Luteipulveratus mongoliensis: one gene and its partners. The protein of the gene in region 1 binds, or shares a complex with, the protein of each later gene. Links are inferred from orthologs where the notes say so. Each region holds a gene or a part of one and is shown on either strand. Other genes may lie near its edges. The genes, in order: secY, secA and secG.

What was found.
Region 2: the proteins of secY (region 1) and secA are in contact, whole or in part, in a crystal structure (PDB 3DIN), measured with the Thermotoga maritima proteins. The link is inferred for Luteipulveratus mongoliensis from one-to-one orthologs. Residues at the interface, in WP_004081795.1 of Thermotoga maritima: Glu108, Gly109, Glu110, Glu111, Ala236, Glu237, Arg238, Arg239, Ile240, Thr241, Ile242, Gln243, Tyr244, Ala245, Arg246, Arg247, Val248, Thr249, Gly250, Arg251, Arg252, Val253, Tyr254, Gly256, Ala257, Ser258, Thr259, Tyr260, Leu261, Pro262; in WP_004082002.1 of Thermotoga maritima: Glu261, Ala262, Arg263, Lys300, Ala301, Arg302, Thr303, Ile304, Ile305, Leu323, Tyr324, Asp325, Pro326, Val329, Ser330, Tyr333, Ile336, Lys340, Phe345, Val349, Glu363, Phe364, Tyr374, Ser375, Gly376, Gly377, Glu393, Ile395, Thr482, Ser483.
Region 3: secY (region 1) and secG share a complex: the UniProt entries of both Escherichia coli proteins name them as parts of the sec protein translocase complex. The link is inferred for Luteipulveratus mongoliensis from one-to-one orthologs.

What each region holds. Positions count from the first base shown.
Region 1 is NZ_CP011112.1:4,425,149-4,428,227, reverse strand. The notes cover bases 77-3,005. They hold secY (preprotein translocase subunit SecY), read left to right. Parts: upstream 77-845; coding sequence 846-2,165; downstream 2,166-3,005. Other genes in these bases: map (type I methionyl aminopeptidase), read left to right, coding at 2,757-3,005; VV02_RS20955 (adenylate kinase), read left to right, coding at 2,165-2,746; rplO (50S ribosomal protein L15), read left to right, coding at 120-611; rpmD (50S ribosomal protein L30), read left to right, coding at 77-120. Outside these bases: more of rpmD, read left to right, coding at 1-76; more of map, read left to right, coding at 3,006-3,079. UniProt on the Escherichia coli protein: The central subunit of the protein translocation channel SecYEG. Consists of two halves formed by TMs 1-5 and 6-10.
Region 2 is NZ_CP011112.1:2,245,925-2,249,349, forward strand. What follows is about bases 1-3,275. They hold secA (preprotein translocase subunit SecA), read left to right. Parts: upstream 1-306; coding sequence 307-3,075; downstream 3,076-3,275. Other genes in these bases: VV02_RS10740 (hypothetical protein), read left to right, coding at 1-127; VV02_RS10750 (Rv3235 family protein), read right to left, coding at 3,145-3,275. Outside these bases: more of VV02_RS10750, read right to left, coding at 3,276-3,425. UniProt on the Escherichia coli protein: Required for protein export, interacts with the SecYEG preprotein conducting channel.
Region 3 is NZ_CP011112.1:3,049,037-3,052,120, forward strand. The notes cover bases 24-2,957. They hold secG (preprotein translocase subunit SecG), read left to right. Parts: upstream 24-1,336; coding sequence 1,337-1,579; downstream 1,580-2,957. Other genes in these bases: VV02_RS14470 (phosphoglycerate kinase), read left to right, coding at 24-432; tpiA (triose-phosphate isomerase), read left to right, coding at 437-1,255; VV02_RS14485 (RNA polymerase-binding protein RbpA), read left to right, coding at 1,622-1,972; pgl (6-phosphogluconolactonase), read right to left, coding at 2,055-2,813; VV02_RS14495 (glucose-6-phosphate dehydrogenase assembly protein OpcA), read right to left, coding at 2,810-2,957. In the rest of the region: more of VV02_RS14470, read left to right, coding at 1-23; more of VV02_RS14495, read right to left, coding at 2,958-3,084. UniProt on the Escherichia coli protein: Subunit of the protein translocation channel SecYEG. Overexpression of some hybrid proteins has been thought to jam the protein secretion apparatus resulting in cell death; while this may be true it also results in FtsH-mediated degradation of SecY.

The DNA of each region.
Region 1 (3,079 bases):
ACCCTGCGTTCGCTGGGCCTGAAGCGCATCGGTGACACCGTCGTCAAGGAGGACCGCCCGGAGTTCCGTGGCATGGTCCGTCACGTCGCCCACCTGGTGACGGTCGAGGAGGTTGACTGATGGCTGACAACGCCAAGAGCGCGGCTGCCGAGGCAGCTGAGCCCAAGACACACGCGCTGAAGGTGCACCACCTGCGTCCCGCCCCGGGAGCCAAGAAGGCCAAGACCCGCGTCGGTCGTGGTGAGGGCTCCAAGGGTAAGACCGCCGGTCGTGGCACCAAGGGCACCAAGGCTCGTTACCAGGTGCCCGCGAGCTTCGAGGGTGGTCAGACGCCGCTGCACATGCGTCTGCCCAAGCTGCGTGGCTTCAAGAACCCCAACCGGGTGGACTACCAGGTCGTCAACCTCGACAAGCTGTCCACCCTGTTCCCCGAGGGTGGCGCTGTCACCGTCGAGGATCTGGTGGCCAAGGGTGCGGTCCGCAAGGGCCAGCCCGTCAAGGTGCTCGGCACGGGTGAGATCACCGTCAAGGTCGAGGTGACCGCGACGAAGTTCTCCAGCACGGCCAAGGAAAAGATCGAGGCTGCGGGCGGCACCATCACCGCTGGGTGATGACCGTTCTCGCTACCGCCTAGAGCTGCTACGCCCCGGGTTGTCCCGGCCCCTTCACGGGACCGAGCACCCGGGGCGTACCTGCTCCAGGTATCGTCGTCCACGTTGTTCTGGGCTCTCGCCGTGTCGCGGGGGGATGCCCGAAGCCCAGGCGCGCAACCGTCGTACGTCCCACCGGACGTCGTCACGCCGCACCCAAGCAGAGCGCCACCACTGGTGGCAGCAGGAGGATCAGTGCTCACCGCCTTCGGTCGCGCGTTCACCACGCCGGACCTGCGCAAGAAGCTGCTGTTCACGTTGGCCATCATGGCGATTTTCCGCCTTGGCTCGCACATCCCGACCCCTGGGATCAACTACCAGCTCGTGCAGCAATGTCAGAAGGCAGCCGGCCCGCAGGGCAGCCTGCTCGGCCTCGCCAACCTGTTCAGCGGCGGCGCGCTGCTGCAGCTGTCGGTCTTCGCGCTGGGGATCATGCCGTACATCACGGCCAGCATCATCATCCAGCTGCTCACCGTGGTCATCCCACGGTTCGAAGCGCTGAAGAAGGAAGGCCAGGCCGGCCAGACCAAGATGACGCAGTACACGCGTTATCTGACGATCGGTCTCGCCGTGCTGCAGTCCTCGACCCTGATCACGACGGCGCGCAACCCCTCCACGCTGCTCGGCGGCTCGAGCGCGACGTGCCCGCGGATCATGAACGACGACAACATCCCGACGATGCTCATCATGATCCTGACGCTGACCGCCGGCACCGGCCTGGTCATGTGGCTGGGTGAGCAGGTCACCGAGCGCGGCGTCGGCAACGGCATGTCGCTGCTGATCCTGACCTCGATCGCGGCCAGCGTGCCGGGCTCGGTGTGGGCCATCCACCACCAGGGCTGGGGCCGCTTCTTCATCGTCATCATCATGGGTCTGGTCATCACCACAGCCGTGGTCTTCGTCGAGAACGCGCAACGTCGTATCCCGGTCCAGTACGCCAAGCGGATGATCGGGCGCCGGTCCTATGGCGGCACGACGACCTACATCCCGCTCAAGGTCAACATGGCCAACGTGATCCCGCTGATCTTCGCCAGCTCACTGCTGTCGCTGCCGGTGCTGCTCGCGAGCTTCAACCGGGGCAACGGCCAGACGGCTCCGGCGGGCTGGGTGCAGTGGGTCCAGGAGAACCTCTCCAAGGGTGACCACCCGTACTACATGCTGCTCTTCACCGTGCTGATCGTGTTCTTCACGTTCTTCTACGTGTCGATCACCTACCAGCCCGACGAGGTGGCCGACAACCTCAAGCAGGCCGGCAGCTTCATCCCCGGCGTCCGCGCCGGCAAGGCCACCGCCCAGTACCTCAACTACGTGCTGACGCGCGTGACGGTGGTCGGTGCCCTGTACCTCGCCATCCTGGCTCTTATCCCGCTGATCGCGCTGGCCATGGTGAGCGCCGACCAGAACTTCCCGTTCGGTGGCGCCTCGATCATCATCCTGGTCGGTGTGGGCCTGGAGACGGTCAAGCAGATCGACTCCAAGCTGCAGCAGCACCACTACGAAGGGTTCCTGCGGTAATGCGTCTGATCATCCTTGGTCCCCCCGGTGCAGGTAAGGGCACGCAGGCCGACCGCCTCACGGAGGCGCGCGGCATCCCGCACATCTCGACCGGCGACATCTTCCGCGCCAACATCAAGGACGGGACGCCGCTCGGCCAGCAGGTCAAGGGCATCCTGGACGCGGGTGGCTACGTCACGGACGAGATCACCAACGAGATCGTCAAGGACCGCCTTGCTCAAGACGATGCTCGTGAGGGATTCCTGCTCGACGGCTACCCCCGCACCGTGCCGCAGGTCGCTGCGCTCGATGAGATGCTCGGCGCCGACGGCTTCACGCTGGACGCCGTGCTGCAGCTGACCGTCAATGACGAGGAGCTCGTCGCCCGCCTGCTCAAGCGTGCGGAGAGCTCCGGCCGGGCTGACGACACCGAGGACGTCATCCGCGAGCGTCAGGCCATCTACAACCGCCAGACCTCACCGCTGGCGGCGACCTATCGCGAGCGTGGCGTGCTGATCGAGATTGATGGCATGGGCGACGTCGACGAGGTCGAGTCGCGCGTGATCGAGGTCCTCGACGGCCTCGCCGCCCGCGCCGGCTGACCGTTCTCGCATGTTCGGACGCGGCAGCAAGCTGCCCGCCAAGACGCCTGACCAGGTCCGGCAGATGCGTCGTGCCGGCCTCGTGGTCGGTGAGACGCTCGCCGAGCTGAGCACCGTCGTACGCGCCGGTCTCACCACTGCAGACCTCGACGGGGTGGCCGAGAAGGCCATCCGCGGTCGAGGTGCGACGCCGAGCTTCCTTGGTTACCACGGCTTTCCGGCGACCATCTGCGTCAGCGTCAACGACGAGATCGTCCACGGCATCCCCGGATCCCGCGTGCTCGACGACGGTGACCTGGTGTCGATCGACTGCGGTGCCATCGTCGAGGGCTG
Region 2 (3,425 bases), 2.2 Mb from region 1 along the record:
CGACAGCGCAGGCACTCGAGTCGTTGTCCGGACCTTCACGGTCATGGAGAAGGCGGCACTGGTTGCACCGGTCAGGCTGGAGTTCGCGCAGGACGGTCGGCCAGGAGCGTTCGCGACGTTGCGCTGATTCGAGCGCATCCTGCGGACCGGGAACCATGGTCTGGCGTGACACGCTGGAACGAACGACTACCCTAGATGGGTCTGTCCTGTGTGCAGCGTCACCATGGCGTGTGCACAGGCAGTCCATCGGTAGTCATGGCGTACGCCGACCGCGTCGCCACCGAGAACGTTGACCAGGAGTCCTGCGTGCCCAAGATCGTCGAGAAGGTACTGCGTGCTGGCGAGGGCCGGCTGCTCAAGAAGCTGGAGGGCATCGCCGCTCAGGTCAACATCCTCGAGGAGGACTTCCAAAAGCTCACTGATGCCGAGCTGAAGGCTGAGACCGCTTCGTTCAGGAAGCGGCTCAAGGAGGGCGAGACGCTGGACGACCTCCTGCCGGAGGCGTTCGCCGCCGTCCGTGAGGCCAGCGTCCGCACCATCGGCAAGCGTCACTTCGACGTCCAGCTCCAGGGTGGCGCGGCGCTCCACCTCGGCAACGTGGCGGAGATGAAGACCGGTGAGGGCAAGACGCTCGTCGCGACCCTGCCGTCCTACCTCAACGCGTTGTCCGGCAAGGGCGTCCACGTCGTGACGACCAACGACTACCTCGCCGAGTACCAGTCGGAGCTGATGGGTCGCGTGCACCGCGCCCTCGGCCTGGAGACCGGCGTGATCCTGTCGGCCATGACCCCGGAGCAGCGTCGGGTCGAGTACCGCAAGGACATCACCTACGGCACCAACAACGAGTTCGGCTTCGACTACCTGCGCGACAACATGGCGTGGTCCAAGGACGAGCTGGTCCAGCGCGGTCACAACTTCGCGATCGTCGACGAGGTCGACTCGATCCTGATCGACGAGGCCCGTACGCCCCTGATCATCAGCGGTCCCGCGGACGAGGCGACCAAGTGGTACGTCGAGTTCGCCAAGATCGTCGATCACCTGACCCGGGCGAAGAAGGACAAGGACAACAAGGTCATCGCCGGCACGGGTGACTACGAGGTCGACGAGAAGAAGAAGACGGTCGGTCTGCTCGAGTCGGGCATCGAGAAGGTCGAGGACCTGCTCGGCATCGACAACCTCTACGAGGCGCACAACACGCCGCTGATCGGCTACCTCAACAACGCGATCAAGGCCAAAGAGCTGTTCAAGCGCGACAAGGACTACGTCGCGATGAACGACGAGATCCTCATCGTCGACGAGCACACCGGCCGCATGCTGTCGGGCCGTCGCTACAACGAGGGCATGCACCAGGCCATCGAGGCGAAGGAGGGTGTCGAGATCCAGAACGAGAACCAGACGCTCGCCACCGTCACACTGCAGAACTACTTCCGCATGTACGACAAGCTCTCCGGCATGACCGGTACGGCCCAGACCGAGGCCGCCGAGCTCTACCAGATCTACAAGCTGGGCGTCGTCAGCATCCCCACCAACAAGCCGATGATCCGCAAGGACCAGGCCGACCTCGTCTACCGGACCGAGGAAGCCAAGTTCCACGCCGTGGTCGAGGACATCGTCGCCCGCCACAAGGAGGGCCAGCCGATCCTGGTCGGCACGACGAGCGTCGAGAAGAGCGAGCGCCTGTCCGAGCAGCTCAAGCGCAAGGGCATCCCGCACGAGGTCCTCAACGCCAAGCAGCACGAGCGTGAGGCCGCGATCGTGGCCCAGGCCGGCCGCAAGGGCGCCGTCACTGTCTCGACCAACATGGCTGGTCGAGGCACCGACATCATGCTCGGTGGCAACCCCGAGTTCATGGCGGTCGCAGCACTGAAGAACAAGGGCCTGGACCCGGTGGAGACGCCGGAGGAGTACGAAGCGCAGTGGGACGAGGCGATGGCCAAGGCTGAGAAGTCCGTGGCCAAGGCGCACGACGAGATCCAGGAGGTCGGCGGCCTCTACGTCCTGGGCACCGAGCGGCACGAGTCGCGCCGTATCGACAACCAGCTGCGCGGTCGTGCCGGCCGTCAGGGTGACCCGGGCGAGAGCCGCTTCTACCTGTCGCTGCAGGACGACCTCATGCGGCTGTTCAACGCGGCCATGGTCGACCGGTTCATGCAGACCGCCAAGATCGAGGACGAGGTCCCGATCGAGTCCAAGATGGTCAGCCGCTCCATCCAGAGCGCGCAGAGCCAGGTCGAGTCGCAGAACTTCGAGATCCGCAAGAACGTCCTGAAGTATGACGACGTCCTCAACCGCCAGCGCGAGGTCATCTACGACGAGCGTCGCCGGGTGCTGGAGGGCGAGGACCTCGAGCCCCAGATGCGGCACTTCGTCAACGACACGGTCGACGCCTACGTCGACGGTGCGGCTGAGGTGGGCTTTGCTGACGACTGGGACCTCGACAAGCTGTGGGAGGCCCTGGCCGAGCTGTACCCGGTCTCGATCTCGGTCGACGAGCTTGAGCAGGAAGTCGGCGGTCGCGCCGGTCTGACGGCCGACATCCTCACCGAGGAGTTGCGCTCGGACGCCCAGCACGCCTACGACGCCCGTGAGACCGATCTCGGCGACCGGGTGTCCCGCGAGGTGGAGCGCCGCGTCGTGCTGTCGGTCCTGGACCGCAAGTGGCGTGAGCACCTCTACGAGATGGACTACCTCAAGGAGGGCATCCACCTGCGCCAGATGGCCCAGCGTGACCCCTTGGTGGAGTATCAGCGCGAGGGCTTCCAGATGTTCGACGCGATGAACGACGCGATCAAGGAGGAGTCGATCCAGTACTTCTTCAACGTCGAGGTCGACCCGGCCGAGGTCGAGTCGTCGCTTCCCGCGAGCAAGCCCAAGATGCACCTCACCGCTCCTGGCGAGGACGGTCTGGCCCACGAGCACGACATCGACGAGCACGGTCGCGTGCTCGAGGAGGACGCGAGTCTGCCTCGGCGCGAGCGTCGCGCCCGCGCCAAGGCGGACAAGTCCTCGGCGACGGCGCCGGCCACCCGCTCGGCGAGCAAGAACAAGCAGAAGGCCAAGGCCAAGCGCCGCTGACCCGACGCGACGAAGGCCGGCACCCGTCAGGGTTGCCGGCCTTTGTCGTACCCGCTTCGTCGGACGCGGTCAGCCGATGACCAGCTCGGTCATCAGCCAGCGACCGTCCACGCCGTTGAGTCGCAGCGCGACCGCCCGCAGCCGGCCGTCCAGCAGCACCAGCGCGGACGCCTCGACCACTCCGTCAGAGGGTTCGGTCACGCGCACCCGACGTACCTGAGGGCGGTCGACCGGCCGGCGCCCTCGCCGCTGAGCAACCTTGTGCCGCCTCGCAACTCGCTCATGTACATCAATCGTCATCCAGCGCGTGAGCTGCTGCGGAGTCCGTACGCCGACGCTGCACTCCAGCG
Region 3 (3,084 bases), 1.4 Mb from region 1 along the record:
GAGAACCACGGCGTCGACATCGTGCTGCCCGTGGACGTGGTGGCGGCAACCGAGTTCTCCGCCGACGCGGACCACGAGGTCGTTCCCGTCGATGCGATCCCGGCCGACCGGATGGGCCTGGACATCGGCCCGGACTCCGCGCAGCTGTTCGCGGAGAAGGTCACGACCGCCAAGACGACCTTCTGGAACGGCCCGATGGGCGCGTTCGAGATGGCTCCGTACGCCGACGGCACCAAGGTGCTGGCGCAGGCGCTGGTCGATGCGACGAAGGCCGGTGCCGTGACGGTGGTCGGCGGGGGAGACTCCGCTGCAGCCGTACGCGCGCTGGGCTTTGCCGACGACGACTTCACCCATATCTCCACGGGTGGCGGCGCCAGCCTGGAGTACCTCGAGGGCAAGACCCTGCCGGGTCTCGCCGTGCTGGAGGACTGAGCAGATGGCCAAGGACACCGCAAAGCCGGCGCGTACCCCGCTGATGGCGGGCAACTGGAAGATGAACCTCGATCATCTCCAGGCAGCGCACCTGCTCCAAAAGCTCGACTGGACCCTGCGTGACGGACGGCACGACTTCGGTGCCGTCGAGGTGGCGGTGCTGCCGCCGTTCACCGACCTGCGCACCGTGCAGACGCTGATCGACGGCGACAAGCTCAAGATCCGGCTCGGGGCGCAGGACCTCTCGGTGCACGCCAGCGGCGCCTACACCGGTGAGGTGTCCGGTGCCTTCCTCGCCAAGCTCGGCTGCACCTATGTCGTGGTCGGGCACAGCGAGCGCCGGCAGTACCACCACGAGACCGACGACGTCGTCAAGCTGAAGGTGCAGGCCGCCTACCAGCACGGGCTCACGCCGATCTTGTGTGTCGGTGAGCCACTCGAGGTGCGTCAGGCCGGCAACCAGGTCGAGCACACCATCGGCCAGTTGGATGCTGCGCTGGATAGGCTCGAGGCGGAGCAGGCGAGCAGTGTCGTCGTCGCGTACGAGCCGGTCTGGGCGATCGGCACGGGTGAGGTCGCGACGCCGGACGACGCGCAGGAAGTGTGCGCGGCCATCCGAGCGCGCCTGGCCGAGCTCTACTCGGCCGGCCTGGCGAAGGGCGTACGCGTCCTCTACGGCGGCAGCGTCAAGGCGGGCAACGTGGCCGCGATCATGGCGCAGACCGACGTGGATGGTGCGCTGGTCGGTGGCGCGTCCATCGACCCGGTCGAGTTCTCCTCCATCTGTCGCTATCGAAGCCACCACGGCGCCGACGCGAGCTGAACACCTCCAGCCCTACCCTCCTGTAACCTGTAGCGGATGGTCATCCGACCGTTCTGACCCGATTCGTAAGGTGATTCCCTAGTGGACGCGGTGCGTGTTGCCCTCCAGGTTGTGCTGATCGTCAGCGGTCTCTTCCTGGTCATGCTGATCCTCATGCACAAGGGCAAGGGCGGTGGCCTCTCCGACATGTTCGGTGGTGGCGTGTCCAGCAGCCTTGGTGGTTCGTCGATCGCCGAGCGCAACCTCAACCGGATCACGGTGGGTGTCGGAGTGCTCTGGTTCGCCACGATCGTGGGCCTCGGCCTCGTCGAGCGCTTCGCCTGATCCGTATCCCGCAGCAGTTCCTAGAGCGAGGAGAGATCCAACGTGGCCGGTGGTAACGCGATTCGCGGCAGCCGTGTCGGTGCAGGCCCCATGGGCGAAGCCGAGCGTGGCGAGGCCGCACCGCGCGTCGTCGTCTCGTACTGGTGCTCCAACGGGCACGAGACACGACCTAGTTTTGCCGAGGAGCCAAGCCTCAGCGTCCCGGAGCAGTGGGACTGCCCCCGCTGTGGTTTCCCGGCCGGCCAGGATCAGGAGAACCCTCCTGCACCTCCGCGCGTCGAGCCCTACAAGACGCACCTGGCTTATGTGAAGGAGCGTCGCAGCGACGAGGAGGGCGCCGTCATTCTCGACGAGGCCCTGGAGTCACTGCGGTCGCGCGGCCTGATCCGCTAGACGCAGACATCACGAAGGCGCGGCACCCGGTCTCGGGCGCCGCGCCTTCGTCATGCGGAGTCGGTCTCTGGCGGATCGGCGGTCAGGTCAGCTGGGCAGCTGCCGCGTCATCGAGCCACCACACCGTCGCATCCGTGCCGTGTACGCCGGCTGCCGGAGCCTGGTGCCGGTCGGCACCGCCGAGAGCCCTGGCCACCGCGTCGGCCTTGTCGGCCCCGGCCACCATGAGCCAGACCTCTCGTGCGGCGTTGAGCGTGGGATAGGTCATGGAGATCCGGTCCGGCGGCGGCTTGGGGGAGTCGTGGATCGCGACGGCGGCCGTCGCGTCGATGTCGAGGGCCGGATGGCCAGGGAACAGCGACGCCACATGGGCGTCGGGCCCCACACCGAGCATGAGCACGTCGAACGCCGGCACGGTCTCGCCGTCACCGGCCGCCGTGGCGAGCTGGTCGGCATAGCGTGCCGCGCCGTCCTCAGTGGTGACACCCTCGTCGCTGGCCGCCATCGGGTGCACCCGTGCGGGGTCCAGAGGCAGGCGGTCCAGCAGCGCCTGCCTGGCCTGGACCTCGTTGCGTTCACCGTCGCCGAACGGGACGAATCGTTCGTCACCCCACCAGATCTCGACTGCTGACCAGTCGATCTCGTCGGCACGACCGCTGGCTCCGAGCGCCTCGAGACTCGCGGAACCCATCGAGCCGCCGGTGAGGACGACATGGGCGACACCTCGGTCGCGCTGCGCGGTCAGGATCCGGTCGACAAGCCGGCCGGCGATCTGAGCGGACAGCGTCGCCTTGTCCGGGCGCCGGACGATCTCCGGTGCGCCGAACTCATCACCGCTCATGACTTCTTCTTGGGCGTGGTCGCCCGGGCGGTGGACTTCTTGGGCGTGGTCGCCCGGGCGGTGGACTTCTTGGTCGTCGCCCCGGACGTCTTGGCCGCGAGCTTGCGACGCGCGGCCTTCTTGACGGTCGGAGCATCCTTCGTGGCGGACGGGGCGGCCTCGACCATGGCGTTGCCGGTCAGCTTGCGACCCTCGCGCTGCGCCTTGTCGCCGGCCTTCCGCGCGGCGGCCACCGACGGTGCTTCCCCGTCAGCGACGGCCTCGGAGGCGG